One region of the Citrobacter sp. MNAZ 1397 genome, then DNA from elsewhere that is predicted to be linked to it. Evidence: predicted binding sites of a transcription regulator. Region 1 holds the regulator's gene; the other holds the start of a gene.
What was found. Region 1 encodes PhoB, which activates phosphate uptake and scavenging genes when phosphate is short. Its sites were predicted from a motif close to CTGTCATAAAACTGNCNNAT; they were not measured.
Positions count from the first base shown of each region.

Region 2: kdgR (DNA-binding transcriptional regulator KdgR) is a predicted target of PhoB. The motif match lies at 2,947-2,966, and genes of this name have one in related genera.

Region 1 covers NZ_JAKIVH010000001.1:2,968,102-2,978,990, reverse strand. Annotated here, with positions in the region: gene sbcC (exonuclease subunit SbcC) at 1-466, opposite strand, end outside; gene sbcD (exonuclease subunit SbcD) at 463-1,665, opposite strand; gene phoB (phosphate response regulator transcription factor PhoB) at 1,861-2,550, shown strand; gene phoR (phosphate regulon sensor histidine kinase PhoR) at 2,572-3,867, shown strand; gene brnQ (branched-chain amino acid transporter carrier protein BrnQ) at 4,276-5,595, shown strand; gene proY (proline-specific permease ProY) at 5,675-7,027, shown strand; gene malZ (maltodextrin glucosidase) at 7,280-9,097, shown strand; gene L2097_RS13960 (fimbrial protein) at 9,384-10,580, shown strand; gene L2097_RS13955 (DUF2339 domain-containing protein) at 10,735-10,889, shown strand, end outside.
Region 2 covers NZ_JAKIVH010000001.1:2,105,922-2,116,810, forward strand. Annotated here, with positions in the region: gene L2097_RS09875 (MBL fold metallo-hydrolase) at 104-1,105, opposite strand; gene L2097_RS09880 (YebO family protein) at 1,127-1,414, opposite strand; gene mgrB (PhoP/PhoQ regulatory lipoprotein MgrB) at 1,489-1,632, opposite strand; gene L2097_RS09890 (YobH family protein) at 1,791-2,030, shown strand; gene kdgR (DNA-binding transcriptional regulator KdgR) at 2,064-2,855, opposite strand; gene L2097_RS09900 (MFS transporter) at 3,033-4,403, shown strand; gene htpX (protease HtpX) at 4,449-5,330, opposite strand; gene prc (carboxy terminal-processing peptidase) at 5,524-7,572, opposite strand; gene proQ (RNA chaperone ProQ) at 7,592-8,278, opposite strand; gene msrC (free L-methionine (R)-S-oxide reductase MsrC) at 8,376-8,873, opposite strand; gene yebS (membrane integrity lipid transport subunit YebS) at 9,007-10,290, shown strand; gene L2097_RS09930 (PqiB family protein) at 10,259-10,889, shown strand, end outside.

The DNA.
Region 1 (10,889 bases):
CCTGGGAGAGCAACATGGAACGGGTGAAACGGCCATAATCGAGCCCGGTTAAGGCAGCGGTGAGTTCCAGTTTATCTTTCACTTTGTCGGCGAGGATCTTGCCGTCCGCACAGCGGGCCAGCTCGACACGAGGGACCTGTAAATTGCCGTCCGGCTGATTACGCGCACGGCTCTGGCTCCAGAATGCGCGATAAGCGACCTCTTTAACTTCAAATTCGACTTCTGCCAGGCAATCGGCGGTGTCGCGGGTCATCAGATCATTCTGCGACTGCGAAACGGTATTCAGGCGTGGTGTCTCGTGGTAGAGCGCCAGACAGATGGCATCCAGCAGGGTCGTTTTGCCGGCGCCGGTGGGACCGGTGATGGCGAACAGGCCGTTACTGGCAAAAGGTTCAGCGGTGAAATCAATCTTCCACTCGCCTTTTAATGAGTTAAGGTTTTTCAGGCGTAGGCTGAGGATTTTCATGCGTCATGCTCCTGATTGAGCGAGTGGAGCGTTTCGGAAAAGAGCGACTGCAGGCGGGCAGTCTGGACGTCATCAAGCTCCTCCTGTGCCAGGCGACGCGCGAAAACCTCTTCCACTTTTAACTCGCTCAGGGTTTCGCGACGCTCCCCCGCGAGGATGCGCTCCCGCTGTTCGCGACTGCGGCGAACCAATAACACCTCGACCGGCAGATCGGCGGTGAGTGCCTGAATTTTTCGCTGCATGTCACTCAGATAATCCTCGGTCGCGATCTCAATATCCAGCCAGACGGGGGCATCCGTTGGACCGCCTCGCCACTGCTCAAGCTGCTGACGAATCGACGCAAGATCGCCCTTTATAACCGCCAGTTGCTGCGTAACAGGGACTTCCAGCGCTGTCACATCCGCCAGTTTCCCTGCTGAAAATGTCACCAGATTGACATATTTGCTGTTACCGGTTTCGTCGAAGCTCAGTGCGATCGGTGAGCCGCAGTAGCGGATATGCTCTTGTCCGCCAGGCTTTTGCGGACGGTGAATATGCCCAAGCGCGATGTAATCCGCAGGCGGAAAGTTTTGCGCAGGGAAGGCATCAAGCGTACCGATATAGATGTCACGTACGGCATCACTCTTACTGGCGCCGACGGTGGTCAGATGCCCGCTGGCGATGATTGGCAGCACGCTGTCACCGCGTAATTCGCAGGCGGCCTTATACTGTTGCTGATAGTAATGGGTGATGGCTTCGAGCAAATGTTGCTGTTTTTCTTGCCCGGAGCGTCCCGCCTGGCTGGTCACGATGTCGCGCGGACGTAAAAAAGGCACCGGGCAGAAAATCGCGCCGGGCGAGCCATCACGCAACGGTAAATAAAAAGGCGCGTGGCCTGCGCTGGCGACAACGGTGGTCTTTAGCCAGGCGAGGATATCTTTCGATTCATTCAGCGTGGCGACGGAATCATGGTTCCCCGCCAGCACCACCAGATGACACCCCGTTTGCTGTAATTTCACTACAAAGCGGTTATACAGCTCGCGCGCATAGCTGGGCGGGGAGCCGGTATCAAAGATGTCGCCAGCAACAATAATGGCATCGACCTGGTGTTCTTCTGCGGTTTCCAGTAGCCAGGTGAGAAAGGCGTCGTGTTCAGCGGCGCGGCTTTTACTGTAGAAGTTCTGACCCAGGTGCCAGTCCGAAGTATGGAGAATGCGCATAGCGGTTCCGTGGCAAAAAAGCGTAAACGCGATTATAACATTCAGGGGCACACGAGCCGCCAGTGAAACAATTCCCCACTGTCATAAAACAAAGGCTTGAGTCACCTGTTGGTCATTTGTTTCATAAATCTGTCACAAAAGTGACGCATAATGGCGCCGCACTTAGCTGATGACTCAAATTAAACAGGGCAAATTATGGCAAGACGCATTCTGGTCGTAGAAGACGAAGCGCCAATCCGTGAGATGGTGTGCTTCGTGCTCGAACAAAACGGCTTTCAACCTGTCGAAGCGGAAGATTATGACAGCGCGGTGAACCAACTTAATGAACCCTGGCCTGACCTGATTTTGCTCGACTGGATGCTGCCAGGTGGCTCAGGTATTCAGTTCATTAAACATCTCAAGCGTGAAGCGATGACCCGGGATATCCCGGTGATGATGTTGACCGCTCGTGGCGAAGAAGAAGATCGCGTGCGCGGGCTTGAGACAGGCGCGGACGATTATATTACGAAGCCGTTTTCGCCCAAGGAGCTGGTGGCACGCATTAAAGCCGTCATGCGCCGTATCTCCCCGATGGCGGTAGAAGAAGTCATTGAAATGCAGGGCCTGAGCCTTGACCCAAGCTCTCACCGTGTGATGACCGGGGAAAATCCTCTGGACATGGGGCCGACTGAGTTTAAGCTATTGCATTTCTTTATGACCCATCCTGAGCGTGTGTACAGCCGCGAACAGCTGCTGAATCATGTCTGGGGAACGAATGTGTATGTTGAAGACCGCACGGTGGATGTTCATATTCGCCGTCTGCGTAAAGCGCTGGAACACAGCGGCCACGATCGTATGGTTCAAACCGTTCGCGGCACGGGTTATCGTTTCTCGACCCGTTTCTAAAATCTGAAAGGAGTGTGACGCGTGCTGGAACGGCTGTCATGGAAAAGGCTGGTACTCGAACTCATCCTTTGTTGTCTACCTGCTGCGCTGCTCGGCGCTTTTTTTGGTTATCTGCCCTGGTTTTTACTGGCGGCAGTCACCGGGTTACTGGCCTGGCATTTCTGGAATTTAATGCGTCTTTCCTGGTGGTTGTGGGTCGATAAAAGTATGACTCCACCCCCGGGGACGGGAAGCTGGGAACCGCTACTTTATGGTCTGCATCAGATGCAGATGCGTAACAAAAAACGTCGTCGCGAGCTGGGCAATCTGATCAAACGTTTTCGTAGCGGCGCGGAGTCGTTACCTGATGCGTTAGTGATGACCACCGAAGAGGGCGCTATTTTCTGGTGTAATGGCCTGGCGCAGCAATTATTGAATCTACGCTGGCCGGACGATAACGGACAAAACATTCTCAACCTGCTGCGTTATCCGGAATTTACCCGCTACCTTAAAACGAAAGATTTCGCCCGCCCGCTTAATCTGGTGCTTAACAGTGGTCGCCACCTGGAGATCCGCGTAATGCCCTACAGCGAGCAGCAGTTATTGATGGTGGCGCGTGATGTGACGCAAATGCATCAGCTTGAAGGGGCGCGGCGTAACTTTTTTGCTAACGTCAGCCACGAGCTACGCACACCGCTGACGGTATTGCAGGGCTACCTGGAAATGATGCAGGAGCAGACGCTGGAAGGGCCACCGCGTGATAAGGCGCTGCACACCATGCGTGAGCAGACATCGCGAATGGAAGGCCTGGTCAAACAGTTACTGACACTCTCCAAAATAGAAGCGGCGCCGACCTTACCGCCGAATGAGATTATTGATGTGCCGATGATGTTGCGTGTCGTCGAGCGCGAGGCGCAGACGTTAAGCCAAAAGAAGCATGAGCTTGAATTCATCGTCGACAATGGCTTGAAAGTGCTGGGTAATGAGGATCAGCTACGCAGCGCGATTTCGAATCTGGTCTATAACGCCGTCAACCATACGCCAGCGGGTACACACATTACCGTGCGCTGGCAGCGTGCGGCCTCTGGCGCGCAGTTTATCGTTGACGATAATGGGCCGGGCATTGGACCTGAACATATTCCTCGCCTGACAGAGCGCTTTTACCGGGTTGATAAAGCGCGTTCGCGGCAAACCGGCGGCAGTGGTCTGGGGTTGGCTATCGTAAAACACGCGCTTAACCATCACGAAAGTAAGCTTGAGATCGACAGTACGCCGGGCAAAGGCACCCGTTTCAGCTTTACCTTACCTGCACGTCTCGTCGCGAAGAACGCAAGCTGACACCTCAGGTGTCAGCTTTTCTTTCCACTTCTGTCATTGACCCGCTTTTCTCTCTTCGTTTTCCCCGAATCTTCAAACAAATTATGTCTCTGGCTATTTTTTGTTCGCATGATTAGCCATCCGTTTTTCTTATATACAGTATCTTCATCTGGCATTTATTGTAGAGTTGGTATAACCATCTGGTTTTGCGATCCCTTATTGCCTTTAAACGTTATAAGCGTTTAAATTGCGCCCCGTATGTCGTCAGACCGACTGTATTTGCGTGGTAAATCGAAAAACTATTCTCCGTCACGCAATGTGGGAAGTGTTTCCCGCTACGTTTTAAGGTTATTTCCGCCCTAATGTTCCGCTGAAATAAGGCGAAAATTTCAACATTTACAACATCACATCCACAGGCAGTAAACGTTTATGACCCATCATTTAAAACCACGAGACATTGTTGCTCTGGGCTTTATGACTTTCGCGTTGTTCGTCGGCGCCGGAAATATCATTTTCCCCCCGATGGTTGGTTTGCAGGCGGGCGAGCACGTCTGGACCGCCTCAATTGGCTTTCTGATTACCGCTGTGGGGCTGCCGGTTCTGACCGTCGTCGCGCTGGCGAAAGTGGGCGGTGGGGTTGATAGCCTCAGTACTCCGATTGGTAAAGTCGCGGGTGTACTGCTGGCCACCGTTTGCTATCTGGCGGTGGGGCCGCTATTTGCCACGCCGCGTACCGCGACGGTATCGTTTGAGGTGGGGATTGCGCCGCTGACCGGTGAAGGCTCACTGCCATTGCTGATTTATAGCATTATCTACTTTGCGCTGGTTATTCTGGTGTCGCTCTACCCTGGCAAGTTGCTGGATACCGTCGGGAATTTTCTCGCGCCGCTGAAAATTATCGCGCTGATCATTCTTTCCGTTGCTGCCATCATCTGGCCAGCCGGTCCGATTAGCCATGCCATGGATGCTTATCAGCATGCAGCATTCTCGAACGGTTTTGTGAATGGCTATCTCACCATGGACACGCTGGGCGCGATGGTGTTTGGTATCGTTATCGTTAATGCGGCGCGTTCACGCGGCGTAACGGAAGCCCGCTTACTGACCCGCTATACCGTCTGGGCTGGCCTGATGGCCGGCGTTGGCCTGACGCTGTTGTATCTGGCGCTGTTCCGTCTGGGTTCCGATAGCTCGACGCTGGTGGATCAGTCAGCCAATGGCGCGGCGATTTTGCATGCCTATGTTGCCCATACCTTTGGTGGTGCAGGCAGCCTCCTGCTGGCTGCGCTGATTTTTATCGCCTGCCTGGTAACGGCAGTGGGCCTGACCTGCGCCTGTGCAGAGTTCTTCTCGCAGTATCTGCCGCTCTCTTATCGCGCGCTGGTGTTTATCCTGGGCATCTTCTCCATGGCGGTGTCGAATCTGGGGCTGAGCCATCTGATTCAAATTTCTATTCCAGTGCTGACAATGATTTATCCGCCGTGTATCGCACTTGTGGTGTTAAGCTTCACGCGCTCCTGGTGGCACAATTCGACCCGCGTGATTGCGCCAGCGATGTTTATCAGTTTGGCCTTTGGCGTGCTGGACGGTATCAAAGCGTCTGCGTTTAGCGATATGCTCCCGGCCTGGACTCAGCGTCTGCCGCTGGCGGAGCAGGGGCTGGCCTGGTTGATGCCGACAGTGGTGATGGTGGTTCTGGCAGTGTGCTGGGATCGTGCCGCCGGGCGTCAGGTGACATCCAGCGCCCATTGATTGCATAATAAGGTTTACTAACCACGGGACGTTAAATCCCGTGGTTTTTTGTTTTTTTTACATCCTGGAACAGGAAACCATGGAAAGTACGAACAAGCTAAAGCGAGGTCTTAGTACCCGGCACATTCGCTTTATGGCCCTGGGGTCGGCGATTGGCACCGGGTTGTTTTACGGTTCCGCCGATGCCATCAAAATGGCCGGGCCAAGCGTATTGCTGGCCTATATCATCGGTGGGGTGGCGGCGTATATCATCATGCGCGCGCTGGGCGAGATGTCAGTGCACAACCCGTCCGCCAGTTCATTTTCCCGTTACGCGCAGGAAAACCTCGGGCCATTGGCCGGTTATATCACCGGCTGGACCTATTGTTTCGAAATCCTGATTGTGGCGATTGCCGATGTGACGGCCTTTGGCATTTATATGGGCGTCTGGTTTCCCGCCGTACCGCACTGGATCTGGGTGCTCAGCGTGGTGCTGATCATCTGTGCCATCAATCTGATGAGCGTGAAGGTCTTTGGCGAACTGGAATTCTGGTTCTCCTTCTTCAAAGTCGCCACCATCATCATCATGATTGTCGCGGGTTTTGGCATTATCATCTGGGGGATTGGCAACGGCGGTCAGCCTACGGGTATCAGTAACCTGTGGAGCAACGGCGGTTTCTTTAGTAACGGTTGGCTGGGAATGGTGATGTCGCTGCAAATGGTGATGTTCGCCTATGGCGGTATTGAAATCATCGGCATCACCGCCGGGGAAGCGAAAGACCCGGAGAAGTCCATTCCACGCGCAATCAACTCGGTGCCGATGCGCATTCTGGTGTTCTACGTAGGGACGCTGTTTGTCATTATGTCTATCTACCCGTGGAACCAGGTGGGGACCGACGGCAGCCCGTTCGTGCTGACTTTCCAGCATATGGGGATTACCTTCGCGGCCAGTATTCTTAACTTTGTCGTCCTGACGGCCTCACTGTCGGCGATTAACTCCGATGTGTTTGGCGTGGGGCGTATGTTGCACGGTATGGCGGAGCAGGGCAGTGCACCCAAAGTGTTTGCCAAAACGTCCCGTCGCGGCATTCCGTGGGTCACCGTCATGGTGATGACGATCGCGCTGCTGTTTGCGGTTTACCTCAATTACATCATGCCGGAAAACGTCTTCCTGGTGATTGCCTCGCTGGCGACGTTCGCCACCGTATGGGTGTGGATCATGATCCTGCTGTCGCAAATCGCTTTCCGCCGCCGTTTGTCGCCGCAGGAAGTGAATGCCCTGAAATTCAAAGTGCCGGGCGGTGTCGCCACTACCGTGGTCGGCCTGGTTTTCCTGGTCTTTATTATTGCGCTGATTGGCTGGCACCCGGACACGCGTATTTCGCTGTATGTGGGCTTTGCATGGATTGTACTGCTGCTCATTGGCTGGATGTTTAAGCGCCAGAAGGCGTAGATCCGGTTACGCCCGCTAGCGTCTTGCTGGCGGGCAACGACTTCCCCCTTTTCTGTACCTTTCACCGCCCCGTTCCCGGTCCGCGTCCCGACACGCTATTTATCATCCTCACGACAGCGCTGGTCGCCACCTGTTGCACGCTGACATTTCATCTGCGCCCCGGCTCTCAACCCCCTAAAAAAGCAGAAAAGATGAGCTGATAAGACTAGATTTGTGCAAGAGTGAGGTCATTTTTGACATAGGGGAAAGTCGATGTTGCAAGCCTGGCATCTGCCTGTCGCGCCGTTTGTAAAACAGAACAAAGATCAACTGGTCATTACACTCTGGCTAACCGGAAGTAAGCCCCCATCTCGTGTCACGTTACGGACCGAGATAGACAATGAAGAGACGGCGATACCGATGCGGCAGGTCCGCCTGGCGCCAAAACCTGGGGTGACGGCGTGGCGTGCGGCCGTCTCGCTGGAAAGCGGGCAGCCGCGGCGACGTTATAGCTTTAAGCTGCTGTGGGATGACCGCCAGCTGTGGTTTACGCCGCAAGGGTTTAGTCAGTTTCCCCCTGCACGGCTGGAGCAATTCGCCGTCGATTACCCTGACAATGGACCGCAGTGGGTGGCGGAACAGGTGTTCTATCAGATCTTCCCCGATCGTTTTGCCCGCAGCGAACAACATGCCGATCAGCAGGACAACGTTTACTATCACCACGCCGCAGGCCAGGAGATCGTGCTGCGCGACTGGGATGAACCCTTAAGCGCAGAAGCCGGCGGTTCGACTTTTTACGGCGGTACGCTGGACGGTATCAGCGAAAAGCTGCCTTATCTGCGTGAACTGGGCGTGACTGCACTCTATCTTAACCCGGTCTTTGTCGCCCCCAGCGTGCATAAATACGATACGGAAGATTATCGTCACGTTGACGCGCGTTTTGGCGGCGATCAGGCGCTGTTTCGTCTACGTCGTAATACCCACCACATGGGGATGCGTCTGGTGCTGGACGGGGTTTTTAATCACAGCGGTGATTCACATGCCTGGTTTGACCGGCACAACCGCGGCACCACAGGTGCCTGCCATAACCCCGCTTCCGAATGGCGCGAATGGTACAGTTTTGATGAGAATGGCCGCGCACGCGACTGGCTGGGCTACCCAAGCCTGCCAAAGCTGGACTACCAGGCACATACGCTGGTGGAAGAGATGTACGAAGGTGAAGACAGTGTGGTTCGTCACTGGCTGAAAGCGCCCTGGAATATGGATGGCTGGCGGCTGGATGTGGTGCATATGTTGGGTGAAGGGGGCGGTGCGCGCAATAACCTGCAACATGTCGCCGGGATAACCAAAGCCGCCAAAGAGACGCTGCCTGAGGCCTATATCGTCGGTGAGCATTTCGGCGATGCGCGCCAGTGGTTACAGGCGGACGTGGAAGACGCGGCCATGAACTACCGTGGTTTTACCTTCCCGGTATGGGCATTTCTGGCGAATACCGATATTTCAATGGATCCGCAGCGGATTGATGCGCAAACCTGCATGGCGTGGATGGATAATTACCGCGCCGGGCTTTCGCATCAACAGCAGTTGCGCATGTTCAACCAACTGGATAGCCACGACACGCCGCGTTTTAAAACGGTGTTGGGGAAAGATGTGGTCAGGTTGCCGCTGGCGGTGATTTGGCTGTTTACCTGGCCCGGCGTGCCCTGCATTTATTATGGTGACGAAGTTGGGCTGGACGGCGCCAACGATCCCTTCTGTCGCAAACCTTTCCCATGGGACAAAGCAAAACAGGACACGGAACTGCTGGCGCTCTATCAGCGGATGTCCCGTTTGCGCAAACGTAGCCGGGCGCTCTGTTATGGTGGATGCCACGTTATCTACGCCGAAGAGAATGTGGTGATCTTCTTGCGTCTGTATCAGCAAGAACGGGTGCTGGTGGCCGTTAACCGTGGTGAACCCTGCGAAGTTGTCCTGCCGGCGTCGCCGCTACTGGATGTTAAAGTCTGGCATAGCAAAGAGGGCAAGGGCACATTACAGGACGGGGTGCTATCGTTACCGGCAATCTCTGCATCAGTGTGGCAGGGGAACTAATTTTACCTTTATTAAAACGGGCGTAAGTAATTACGTCCGTGTTTTAATAGATTATATTTTATTTGTGGTTTACGGTTTTTCTTATTAATTTGGTAGTATTTGATTTATAAATATATTTTGTTTGTTTTTGCCAGGATATTCACAGAGTGAATTTTTCGTCCTTAATTATATCTATTTTACATGTTTAAGTAAGTTGATTTTTATTCATGTCTTCAGTATTTTTACTGTCTGGATTTGCTGTTCATTATTTTATTATGTGGTTGAGAATAATATCATAAGGATGTGAATGTTGTTTAAGCTTATTTTGTTGTCACTATTGTTAGCTGCAAATGTCGCACTGGCGAATACAGTTTCGTGCACACCAAATAGTGGGCTGGCCGAACGGTCAATTACTGTACCTCTGGGGGTAATTAAGACCACGCCATCTGAAGGTTCTTACAATCAGCCATTATATACTTTTAGCGCCTATTTTATGGGCAATATCAAGCTTGATTGTAATTCATCAGATGGCTTCGCAACGCCAGCATCAAGAACTGCATTTATTACCTCCAGCAGTGGCGGTCTTCCCGCATTGGAAATGAGTGCTTTATACCCTCAATATATTTATTCTACATCGGCAGCAGGAATCGGTGTCTCATTTTCCTATCATGCAGGAAATACTGGACTGTCAACTAAAAATAACCCTGCAATATTGAATGCCTCTTTTGACAGTAATGGTGATTATTCATGGGCAGATAGGCTTGATATTACTGTTTGGAAATTAGGTTCATTCCCTGTTAATGCGCGTTCTGATAATAGCTACATGATCAATGATACTTTTCAGTTTGTTCATGCTATGACTCTTTTAAATTCAAATAGTACCTTTTCTACGGTTCCTTTTCCCGAAGTTGGTATTTTCAATAGTTGGGTAATCAACAGGGTAAATATTACTTTTAGTGGTGCGATGGAAATAGTACGAGGAACGTGTAATATCCAGAATAAGACGGTGTGGATGGGGCACCACTCGCTTAATGCTGTGAGTCAATCATCTCCCTGGAAAGATGCGAGTTTCACTGTTAACTGCAATACAGCATGGGGGTTGGATCAGATAGATAACTACTCAGACTCTCACACCTATATAAATACAGTATCGAGGGTAAATAATTGGGGGTATATAGTCACTGTTCTGCCAAGGACAAATGTTATTGATAATACCAATGGCATCATTGCACTAAAGAGTGGTGGGGCTCAAGGTTATGGCCTTCAGTTGGCCTGGGGGAAACCTGCTTCTCAAACATCCGCTGGTCAACCTGCGAATCCAGTGTTATTCAACAGCCAAATTTTTGGGGCTTTTATACCCGACATCGGATTCCCTGAATTTGAACACGGTGCCACGCCTCAGCAAGAATTTAATATGTCCGCCCGCTATGTCCGCTTGCCTGGCGAGGCTGTGCAGCCAGGTGATGCGAACGCAAGTGTGGAAGTGGTAGTAACATATCTTTGAAGTGGAAAACGTAAAAATGCACTAGCAATGCATCAAGGAGTCCTTCCTTTACACCATCACTTTCATTCTTTATCTTCACATTCATCGTTTTTGACCCCGCTTCGGTAAATTTTTGTGCCAAAGTATATGCACGCTCCGGAATGAAGGTGAAATCATGGATGGACTGGTACTGATAGCCTGTACTGTGTTGTTTATATTGCTGGTGGTTATCCCGGTAATGTCGATTCTGGCTTACCGGCGTAGTAATGCGGCCAGAGAGGAGTTGTCGCGCCTGCGCCAGCGTGTGGACTTGCTTGAACAGCAGCTTAG
Region 2 (10,889 bases), 860 kb from region 1:
ATAATGAAAGTCTGATGACAGTGCCTCATAAAAAGGCAATAAAAACGTTTCGATAAAAATAAAAAATATTTAACTTGTTCTAAATAATAAATTAGTAGCAGTGCTATTCGCCTGTATTTTGCAAAGATAAATACTGACCAATTTTCAGCGTCATGAAGTTAGTAACGTCATCTGCCGTTTCGCTTAATGCGTTATCTAACTCGCGCAGCGGCTCATCCAGTGATTCATCCGCCAGTTCAAAAACACCCCAGTGAACAGGAAACGACAAAGGTTTACCCAACTGCTGCCATAACGTTACCGCCTGTTGTGGATCCATATGGTTGTAGGCCATGAACCAACGAGGAGCGTATGCACCAATCGGGAGCGCTGCCAGGCTTAACGGCCCCAAACGCTGTGGGATCGCCAGCAGGTCTTCGCTGTAACCGGTATCGCCAGGAAACCAGAACCGTTGCGCGCTATTTTCGATGACCCAACCACACCACAAGACGGAATTGCGATCCCATGGGGTACGCATACTCCAGTGTTGCGCGGGCACCGCCGTATACACAAGTCCCTGGAATACCACGCTTTGCCACCAGTCGAGTTCTATCACATTACGTGCGCCCAAACGACGGCACCAGCTTCCCAGACCGAGCGGCACAAAAATCGTCACGTGTGGAAAACGCTGTATGAGCGCGCGCATTGTCCTGACGTCAAGATGATCGTAGTGATTGTGCGAGATAACGATAGTATCAAGCGAAGGAAGTTCGGAAATGGCCAGCGCAGGCGGTGTTCGTCGCTGTGGGCCGACAAAACGTAGAGGCGATGCCCGGTCAGAGAAAACCGGGTCGGTCAAAATATACTGTCCCATCAGGCGTAGCAGGATTGATGAGTGACCTAACCACCAGACTCTGTCATCGTCACCGTTAATTTCTGCATGCTGCCACCATTGGGCAATAAAGCTGGCATATCCCTCTGCAGGCGGACGCGGCAACCCTGCGGCTTTGCGCTCCTGCCGCCAACGCTTTACGTCGCCAGACGCATGACCGCGTGGCGTTAGATTAGTAAATCCGTCGGGACGATGGTGAGGGAACGCGGCATTAAACCAGGGATTTTTACGCGCCATGCTGCCCTCACCTTGGTGAATTTAACGCTCTGCTACCAGACGGATAAATTCATCGCCTTTGCCTTCTTCTTCAGCGACCGGCGTCGGGGCAACCTCTTTTTCCGGTTCGTTAGATTCGCACAAACGACGCAACAATGCGGTCTGACGTTTTTGTTGATCTAACAATGCTTCGAGCAATTCGATCTGCTCATTAGTCCGCGAACTTGCGCGATTGATAAAGAACCACAGCACCAACCCGACCAGCAACACCACCACCGACACAACAAAAGACGCGATGTTAAGCGCGCCTGAACTCATTAATTCGTTCATTTTACCACCTCAACCAAAGAGGTACATTTTACCACTGGCAAGACGGAAGGACATCATTAACGACAAAAAAGCCCCTACCAGGGGATATATTTATTGATGACGCAAATGCCGCTGAAAAATTGAACATCCTGGTCGCACATTACATTTAGCATTTGAGTCCAGAGTAACAGGCAGACCACCAGTACGGCGATCAGTATTAGCCATCTAAACTTTTTCACTCCACTCTCCGATACTCCACTCTATGTTGCCAGGTTAACATTAGTTCCTTAAACCGCGACTAACTGTATCTCTAATCGGCGTTTTTAGGAATGCTCGGGTGTGCGGTCTCTCGCCGAAGCGGTAGCCTGAAAACAGTATCCAAACGCAAGGAATGAAGATGCGCACTCTTATTCGGGCAATTATTGTCGTAGCGCTGGTCTGGGTTGGTGTTTTGCTCAGCGGATATGGCGTGCTGATTGGCAGCCATGAAAATGCCGCCGGTCTGGGATTACAATGTAAATACCTGACAGCCCGGGGCGTCAGCACAGCACAATATGTTCACTCAAGCAGCGGTATTATCGGACTCACGCAATGTCCGGTACTGCGCAAAAGCGAAACGGTTGTCGATAACGGATAAACAAACGCCGCCATCAAGGCGGCGTTTTCACACTCAGAACGGGTAGTCGTTATAACCCATCTGTTCAGAAATCTTACGCGCAGCATGGTGGAGCATACTGACATACTCATGCAGGCGTTCCTCGGAGAAACGCAGCGTCGGGAAGGAGATACTCAGCCCGGCAATAACTACGCCGAAACGGTCAAACACGGGCACACCGATGCAACGTAACCCTTCTTCCTGTTCTTCATTATCTTCGCCATAGCCCTGCTGGCGAACAGTATCGAGCATCGGCAATAAATCCTCGGTACTGGTAATGGTGCGCTCGGTACTGCGTTTGTACTCTACCCCCTCAAGGATCTGCACCACTTCTTCTTTGTCACGCCACGCCAGCAATACTTTGCCAATCGCGGTGCTATACAGCGGGTTGCGACGACCAATGCGCGAATACATGCGCAGGTTGTACATAGAGTCGATTTTGTGGATATAGACAATGCTGTCTTCATCCAGCGCGCCCAGATGGATAGTCTCTTTGGTCAGTCGAGACAGTTCACGCATCTGAATATCGGCACTGCGGATCAGATCGACGTTTTGCAGCGCACGCGCACCGAGCTCGAACAGTTTAAGAGTCAGAGAGTACTTCTCTGATTCCCCTTCCTGCGCAACATAACCCAGTGATTTCATCGTCTGCAAAAAGCGATATACGGTGCTTTTAGACATCATGACGCGCTGCGAAAGTTCGGTGATCCCGATCTCACGTTCTTCGCCAAGCGCCTGCAGAATGCCAAATACCTTCAGTACAGAAGACACAGAGTCTGGCTGTTTGTCCAAATCTGCAATAGCCATTAGTCACCTCATCGCCCGTGTTTTATAAAAATCAGAATAGTTTTTTATTATAAATTTCTCGCCTGTGCGTCGCAATCCGAGTTTCGCAACTTCGTTACAAATCTGCGATATAAAACCGAAATACGGATGATAGAATCATTATACAAATCATTGAACAAGCAAAACCCAGCTTTTCTCATGAATAAATCCACGCCAGACGGCTTACCGGTTCCACAGCGCTACGGCGCAATATTAACGATTGTTATTGGCATTACCATGGCCGTACTAGACGGCGCCATCGCTAACGTCGCACTACCAACGATTGCCCGGGATCTGCACGCCTCAGCGGCCAGTTCAATTTGGGTCGTCAATGCTTACCAGATAGCGATTGTCATTTCGTTGCTGACGCTATCCTTCCTCGGCGATATGTTCGGCTACCGTCGCGTCTACCAGTGCGGGCTGGTGCTCTTTACGCTGACGTCCCTGTTTTGCGCGCTGTCAGATTCGTTACTCACGCTGACGCTTGCTCGTGTCGCGCAAGGTTTCGGTGGCGCGGCGCTGATGAGTGTGAATACCGCATTAATTCGCCTGATTTACCCACAGCGCCAGTTGGGGCGTGGAATGGGGATCAACTCTTTCGTGGTTGCCGTCTCCTCGGCAGCAGGCCCGACGATTGCCGCCGCCATTCTCTCTATCGCCTCCTGGCAGTGGCTGTTTTTGATTAATGTGCCGCTGGGAATACTCTCGCTGGTACTGGCGCTGCGTTATTTGCCCGCCAATGGCTCACGCAGCGCGATGCCGAAATTTGATCTCCCCAGCGCGGTGATGAACGCATTAACGTTTGGTTTACTGATAACCGCGATGAGCGGATTTGCCCAGGGGCAATCCACCCCCCTGGTGCTCGCTGAAATTGCTGCCATGCTGGTGATCGGTATTTTCTTTGTACGTCGGCAACTGCATTTGCCGGTGCCGCTGTTACCCATAGACCTGTTGCGTATCCCACTGTTCTCATTATCGATTTGTACGTCAATCTGCTCTTTTTGCGCACAAATGCTGGCTCTCGTTTCCCTGCCCTTCTTTATGCAATCGATACTTGGGCGCAGCGAAGTGGAAACGGGTCTGCTGTTAACGCCGTGGCCGTTAGCCACCATGGTGATGGCGCCGCTGGCAGGTTATCTGATTGAACGTGTCCATGCCGGGCTATTAGGTGCGCTGGGGTTGGCTATGATGGCATGCGGCTTATTTGCGCTGGCGATGCTGCCAGCAGCGCCTGCCGATGTGGATATTATCTGGCGAATGGCCCTTTGCGGGGCAGGATTTGGCCTGTTCCAGTCACCCAACAACCATACCATCATCAGCTCCGCACCGCGTCAGCGTAGCGGTGGAGCCAGTGGCATGCTGGGTACCGCCCGTCTGTTAGGGCAGAGTTTCGGCGCGGCACTGGTGGCGTTACTCTTGAACCTGTTTGATAAAAACGGGACACATACATCACTCCTGCTCGCAGGCATACTGGCAACCGTCGCAGCTATCATCAGCGGTTTGCGGATCACACAGCCGCGCACTGCATAAAAAAAGCGCGTCATATGACGCGCTTTTTCATTTCAGGCTCACGCCTTATTTGAGATAAGCCCCGCTACGCAGCGCTTCGATACGTTTGTCGAGCGGCGGGTGAGTCATAAACAGTTCGCTTAACGATTTAGACTTACCGTTGATGCAAAATGCCATCATGCTACTGGCTTCCTGCGGCTCATAGCTGGTTTTCAGGCGCTGGAGCGCGGCAATCATTTTTTCACGACCAACGAGTTTTGCAGAACCCGCATCAGCATAGAATTCACGATGACGTGAGAACCACATGGTGATAATGCTGGCCAGAATACCAAACACCAGTTCCAGTACGGTGGCCACGGCCAAGTAGATTAGCGGGTTACCGTTGCTCTCTTCGCCGTCATCGCGGTTGCCGCTGAGAAAGCCTGATGCAATCTGTGCGAGAATGCGCGAGATGAAGATAACGAAGGTGTTCACCACCCCCTGAATCAGGGTCATCGTGACCATATCGCCATTTGCGATGTGACTAATTTCGTGGGCAATCACCGCTTCGGCTTCATCACGGCTCATATTCTGCAGAAGCCCGGTACTGACCGCGACCAGCGATGCATCACGGCGGGCGCCTGTCGCGAATGCGTTGATATCCGGTGCATGGTAGATTGCCACCTGCGGCATAGCGATACCGGCCTGACGAGACTGATTCGCAACTGTATTCATCAACCAGCGTTCCATGTCGTTACGTGGTTGTTCAATAACCTCACCGCCTACGGATTTCAGTGCCATCCATTTAGACATCAGCAGTGAAACAAAAGAGCCGCCAAAACCAAACAGCAGCGCCATAATCAACAATCCCTGCACGCTGCTCGACTGAATGCCCGTCAGGCTAAGCACCAGGCCGAACACCAGCATGACGGCAAGGTTAGTCAACAGGAAGAGCGCGATACGCATCATAATTTTCTTTTAACCTCTAATTAACAAAACGCACTATGCGATTACCCACATCGTATGGTTAATCCGGCTATTTTCAAGCACCAGAACGCCGTAAGTCACCAGAAAGACACAACTTTACATTTTGTAGCATAATGCTTACGCCATCTGGAGCTTGTTAAAAAAACAGGCACAATTTCTTGTGCCTGTTGGAAGGTTATTTTGCGGGAGCGGGGTCAGCCGCCGGGGTATCTTTTTCAAGATGGGCAAGGTCCAAAGCAATATGGGCGGTCTCATCAAGATAAGGATCCGGCTCCTGGTAATCTTTCGGCAGATCTTCCAGTTTTTTCAGCTGCGGTTTGCCTTCACGTTTGAAGCGATCGTTGAGGCGACTGAGACGAATAGCGTCGTCTTCGGCGTTCTCTTTTTCACGCTGCGCATAGTTTAGCGACACGATATTCTTTTTCTCTTTCAGGGCATTGAAGCGAGCAATGTCCTTCATGATGTACTGGAATTCCGGGTCCTTCGCAATGCGCTCATCATGTTCCTGCAGCAGCTGCGGGCCAAACGGTTTCATGTCGCCATACTTCGTAAAGTTGGCCGCATTGATGCTATCCCACGGCAGTGCATTATCTTCAAACTTCTCGCCGGTTTCCGTCTCTTGCGTCCCCGTCGGCATAATGATATCCGGCGTGACGCCCTTACGCTGTGTACTGCCGCCATTAACGCGATAGAACTTCTGAATGGTGTACTGTACGGAACCCAACGCTGGCCATTCCGGGCGCAACATCTGATCGTAAATACGGTTCAGCGAGCGATACTGTTGAACAGTGCCTTTACCGAAGGTGGGCTCACCGACGATCAGTGCACGTCCATAATCCTGCATCGCAGCAGCAAATATTTCGGATGCCGAGGCACTGAAGCGGTCGACCAGCACCACCAGCGGGCCTTTGTAATAGACCACGCCATCGGTATCGCTGTCTTCACGGACTTTGCCATTATTGTCGCGAACCTGAACCACAGGACCTGACGGAATAAACAGACCGGAAAGGGAAACGGCTTCCGTTAATGCGCCGCCACCGTTGGTGCGCAGATCAATCACGACGCTGCTAACGTTCTGTTTTTCGAGTTTCTGCAACTGAACCTTGACGTCATCGGTCAGACCCACATAGAAACCAGGAATATCCAGTACGCCAACTTTTTCTTTGCCGACCGTTTTCACCGACATTTTCACCGCACGGTCTTCCAGACGAATACGCTCACGGGTCAGCGTCACAATCCGCGTCTTCGTTCCTTTACCCGCAGGCAGAATTTCGAGGCGAACTTTGCTGCCTTTTGGACCTTTGATCAACGCAACAACATCATCAAGACGCCAGCCAATGACATCAACCATATTCTGGCCCGTCTGCCCGACACCTACGATACGATCGCCCACGCTGATGGCTTTGCTCTTCGCTGCCGGACCGCCCGCCACCATCGAATTGATAACGGTATAGTCGTCATCCATCTGCAAAACGGCGCCGATACCTTCCAGAGAAAGGCTCATCTCGGTGTTGAACTGCTCAGTGTTGCGCGGCGACAGATAGTTAGTATGCGGATCAATTTCACGGGCAAACGACGTCATCGCCAGTGAGAACACATCTTCACTATTCGTTTGCACCAGCCGACGAATGGCAAATTTATAACGACGCGTCAGGGTGTCGCGGATCTCTTTCTCATCTTTACCGGTGAGCTTGAGACTCAACTCGTCATATTTGACTTTGCCATCCCAAAGGGCGTTAAGCTCGGATTCATCCTTTGGCCACGGCGCTTTACTGCGGTCAAGGTTGAAGGTGTCGTTGCCAGAAAAATCCATCGGCCGCTCCAGCACTTTCAGTGCGTACTGGTAACGTTCGAAACGGCGTTTTTGCGCAAGATTGTAGAGATCGTAGAAAACATCCAGTTTACCGGTGCGGAGTTCATCACCTAACTGCGTTTTTTTCTGCGCAAATTGTGCAACGTCGCTGGCCAGAAGCACATTATGGCTGTAGTCCAGCAAATTGAGGTAACGATCAAAGATCTTTGCCGAAAAGGCCTGATCCAAATCGAATTGACGGTAGTGAGAACGGGTAAACCGCGAAGTCACTCGCTCACTGACCGTCGCGTGCTGAGGCTCTTCCTTTAATACCGGAATTTGATCGGCACGGGTAATATCTTCCACCGCGAAAACCTGGCCTGTTATTAATAACAGACCAGCCAACGCTGTGCGCTTAAACAAAGTGTTCATGCCAGGCCAGGCCTCCGTTTCAGAACATCAAATGTTCTGCGCGTACAATCATCGACATACCCGAAGTAAGCTGTACGCGAACGCCGTCTTTGGTGATTTCCAGTACGGTGGCGTCCATCGCATTATTACCCGCTTTAACCTTAAGGTTTTGACCTACAGTCAGTGCAGATAAATCTGAAACTGGCGTATGACGTTCTTCTCGCGGCGCGCGCTGGGGTTTCGCAGCAGGTTTGTCAGTACGAGGTTTGCGCTCGCCATTTTCCTTACGACGCGGTGCTGGACGGGGTTTACGCTCACGACGCGGAGCCTCTTCCGTCTCACCGGCAGCAATAGCTGCTTCTCGTTTTTTCGCTTGTTGTTCAGCGCGTTGCGCCTGAACGCGAGCTTTGGCTTCTTCAAGCTGTTTACGCGCGTGCTCAACGTGCTGCTCATCCAGAACGCCGCACGGGTTACCGTCGAGATCGACACGGGTCGCACCAGCTTTGATACCATAAAGGTAACGCCAGCTTGAAGTGTAAAGACGTAAAGCGGAACGAAGCTGAGTTTTGCTGAGATTCATCTCGCCCTCAACTCGTGCAACTAAATCCTGAAAAATACCGATTTTCAGGGGACGCGCTTCGCCTTCTGCACTGAAACAGTGAGGAAAACGTTCGGACAGAAAGGCGATAACTTCTTTACTGCTATTCAACTTAGGTTGATTTTCCATGAAATTTCCTGATTACAACGGACGTTGCCAACAAGCCGCAGGCATGAACAGGCGTCATTATAATGACGCTATCCGTAAATGCTACGTTATCCGTTGATTATCCTGCGACGCCCGCAAAGAATTTTTTATAATCGGTCTGTATCAGCGTGTTTTCCAGGTGCGATACCAGCTCACGCAACCCCTCTTCATCCTCAGCAGCAAAACGCGCGAACGCAATGCTGTCGATATCAAGGACACCAATAATCTGATTATTCAGTGTAATAGGCAGTACGATTTCAGCATTACTGGCGGCATCGCAGGCAATATGCCCGGAGAACTGATGCACATCGTCCACGCGTTGCACGCTGTTTTGTGCCACCGCAGTACCGCAAACGCCGCGTCCGACCGGAATACGTACGCAGGCAATTTTGCCCTGGAAGGGTCCCAGTACCAGCGTATCTCCTTCAAGGAGATAGAAACCGGCCCAGTTCACATCGCTCAGTCGCTCAAAAAGCAACGCACTGGTGTTAGCGAGTGTCGCTAAAAAACTGGTTTCACCTGCCATTAACGCCTGAAAATCACGGTTCAAATCCGCGTAAAATTCTATTTTGTTCATTATCCAATCACTTTATGTCTTACTTCGGTAATGCAGTCTAGCCTATTAAAATAAGCATTAAATGCGTTGATGCTCAAGAAGTTCCCATCATGAGTTAAGATAGATTTATTCCTGATTTATTCATATGCATGCAATGGCCCTGAAAAACCGACAGATAACGCCTGCTAAAAAAATGGCCGTCCACACCATTGGCGACGCCTTGCCCCGCGCACATTATCAGCGATGTCCGCAATGCGATACGCTTTTTGCCCTTCCGGTGATGAAATCGCACCAAAGTGCATTCTGTCCCTGTTGTGATGCGAAAATTCGCGACGGTAGAGATTGGTCATTAACCCGTCTGGCGGCGATGGCCGTGACGATGTTACTGCTCATGCCATTCGCATGGAGCGAGCCGCTGCTCCACCTCTACCTGCTGGGCGTACGCATTGACGCAAACCTGTTCCAGGGGATCTGGCAGATGACCGCGCAGGGCGATCCGCTTACAGCCGCCATGGTGTTATTTTGTACGGTGGGAGCCCCGTTGATTTTGGTCGCCGCAATTGCCTACTTATGGTTCGGTAACATACTGGGGATGAATCTTCGCCCGGTTCTGCTGATGCTGGAAAAACTAAAAGAGTGGGTAATGCTGGATATTTACCTGGTGGGCATTGGCGTTGCCTCGATCAAAGTGCAGGATTATGCTTTTCTGCAGCCCGGTATTGGCCTTATCGCTTTTGTTGCCCTGGTGATTTTAAGTATTCTGACGCTGATTCACTTGAACGTAGAGCAGCTCTGGGAGCGTTTCTACCCTCAGCGACCAGCAAAACGCCCAGATGAGAAGTTGCGTATCTGTCTCGGATGTCACTTCACCGGCTTCCCGGATCCGCGAGGTCGCTGCCCGCGATGCCATATCCCCCTGCGCTATCGCCGCCGTCAGAGCGTACAAAAATGTTGGGCTGCGCTTATCGCATCGATGATATTTCTGTTTCCGGCTAATCTGCTCCCCATCTCGGTGGTTTACGTCAATGGCGCGCGACAGGAAGATACTATTTTGTCCGGCATTATGTCCCTGGCAAACAGCAATATCGCCGTGGCAGGCGTCGTGTTTATTGCCAGTATTCTGGTGCCATTTACCAAAGTTATTGTGCTGTTTACACTGCTGCTTAGCATCCACTTCAAATTTGAACAGGGGTTACGTACACGCATCCTGCTTCTGCGCTTTGTGACCTGGATTGGGCGTTGGTCCATGCTCGATCTGTTTGTCATCTCACTGACAATGTCACTAATTAACCGCGACCAGTTACTTGCTTTTACTATGGGACCGGCTGCGTTTTATTTCGGCGCAGCCGTAATATTGACTATTCTTGCTGTGGAATGGCTGGACAGCCGCTTACTTTGGGATGCACATGAGTCAGGAAACCCCCGCTTCGCCGACTGAAGCGCGTATAAAAACAAAACGCCGCATTTCACCTTTCTGGCTGCTGCCGGTCATTGCGTTGCTGATTGCAGGCTGGCTGGTCTGGGGAAGCTATAAAGATCGCGGTAACACGATAACCATCGATTTTATGTCCGCTGACGGTATTGTCGCCGGCAGAACGCCGATTCGTTATCAGGGTGTTGAAGTGGGCACCGTGCAGGATATTCGCCTGAGCGACGACCTGAAAAAAATCGAGGTACGCGCCAGTATTAAAGCCAATATGAAAGATGCTTTGCGCAGTGAGACGCAGTTCTGGCTTGTCACGCCAAAAGCCTCGCTGGCGGGCGTTTCCGGGCTGGATGCGCTGGTCGGAGGTAACTATATCGGCATGATGCCCGGTAAAGGGGAACCGCAAGAGCATTTTACTGCGCTCGACACCCAGCCCAAGTATCGGCTGAATAATGGCGAATTGATGATTCATCTTCATGCCCCGGACCTGGGCTCACTCAACAGCGGGTCGCTGGTCTATTTTCGGAAAATTCCGGTCGGGCGCGTTTATGATTATTCCATCAATAACAATAAACAAGGCGTCACCATCGATGTGCTGATAGAGCGCCGTT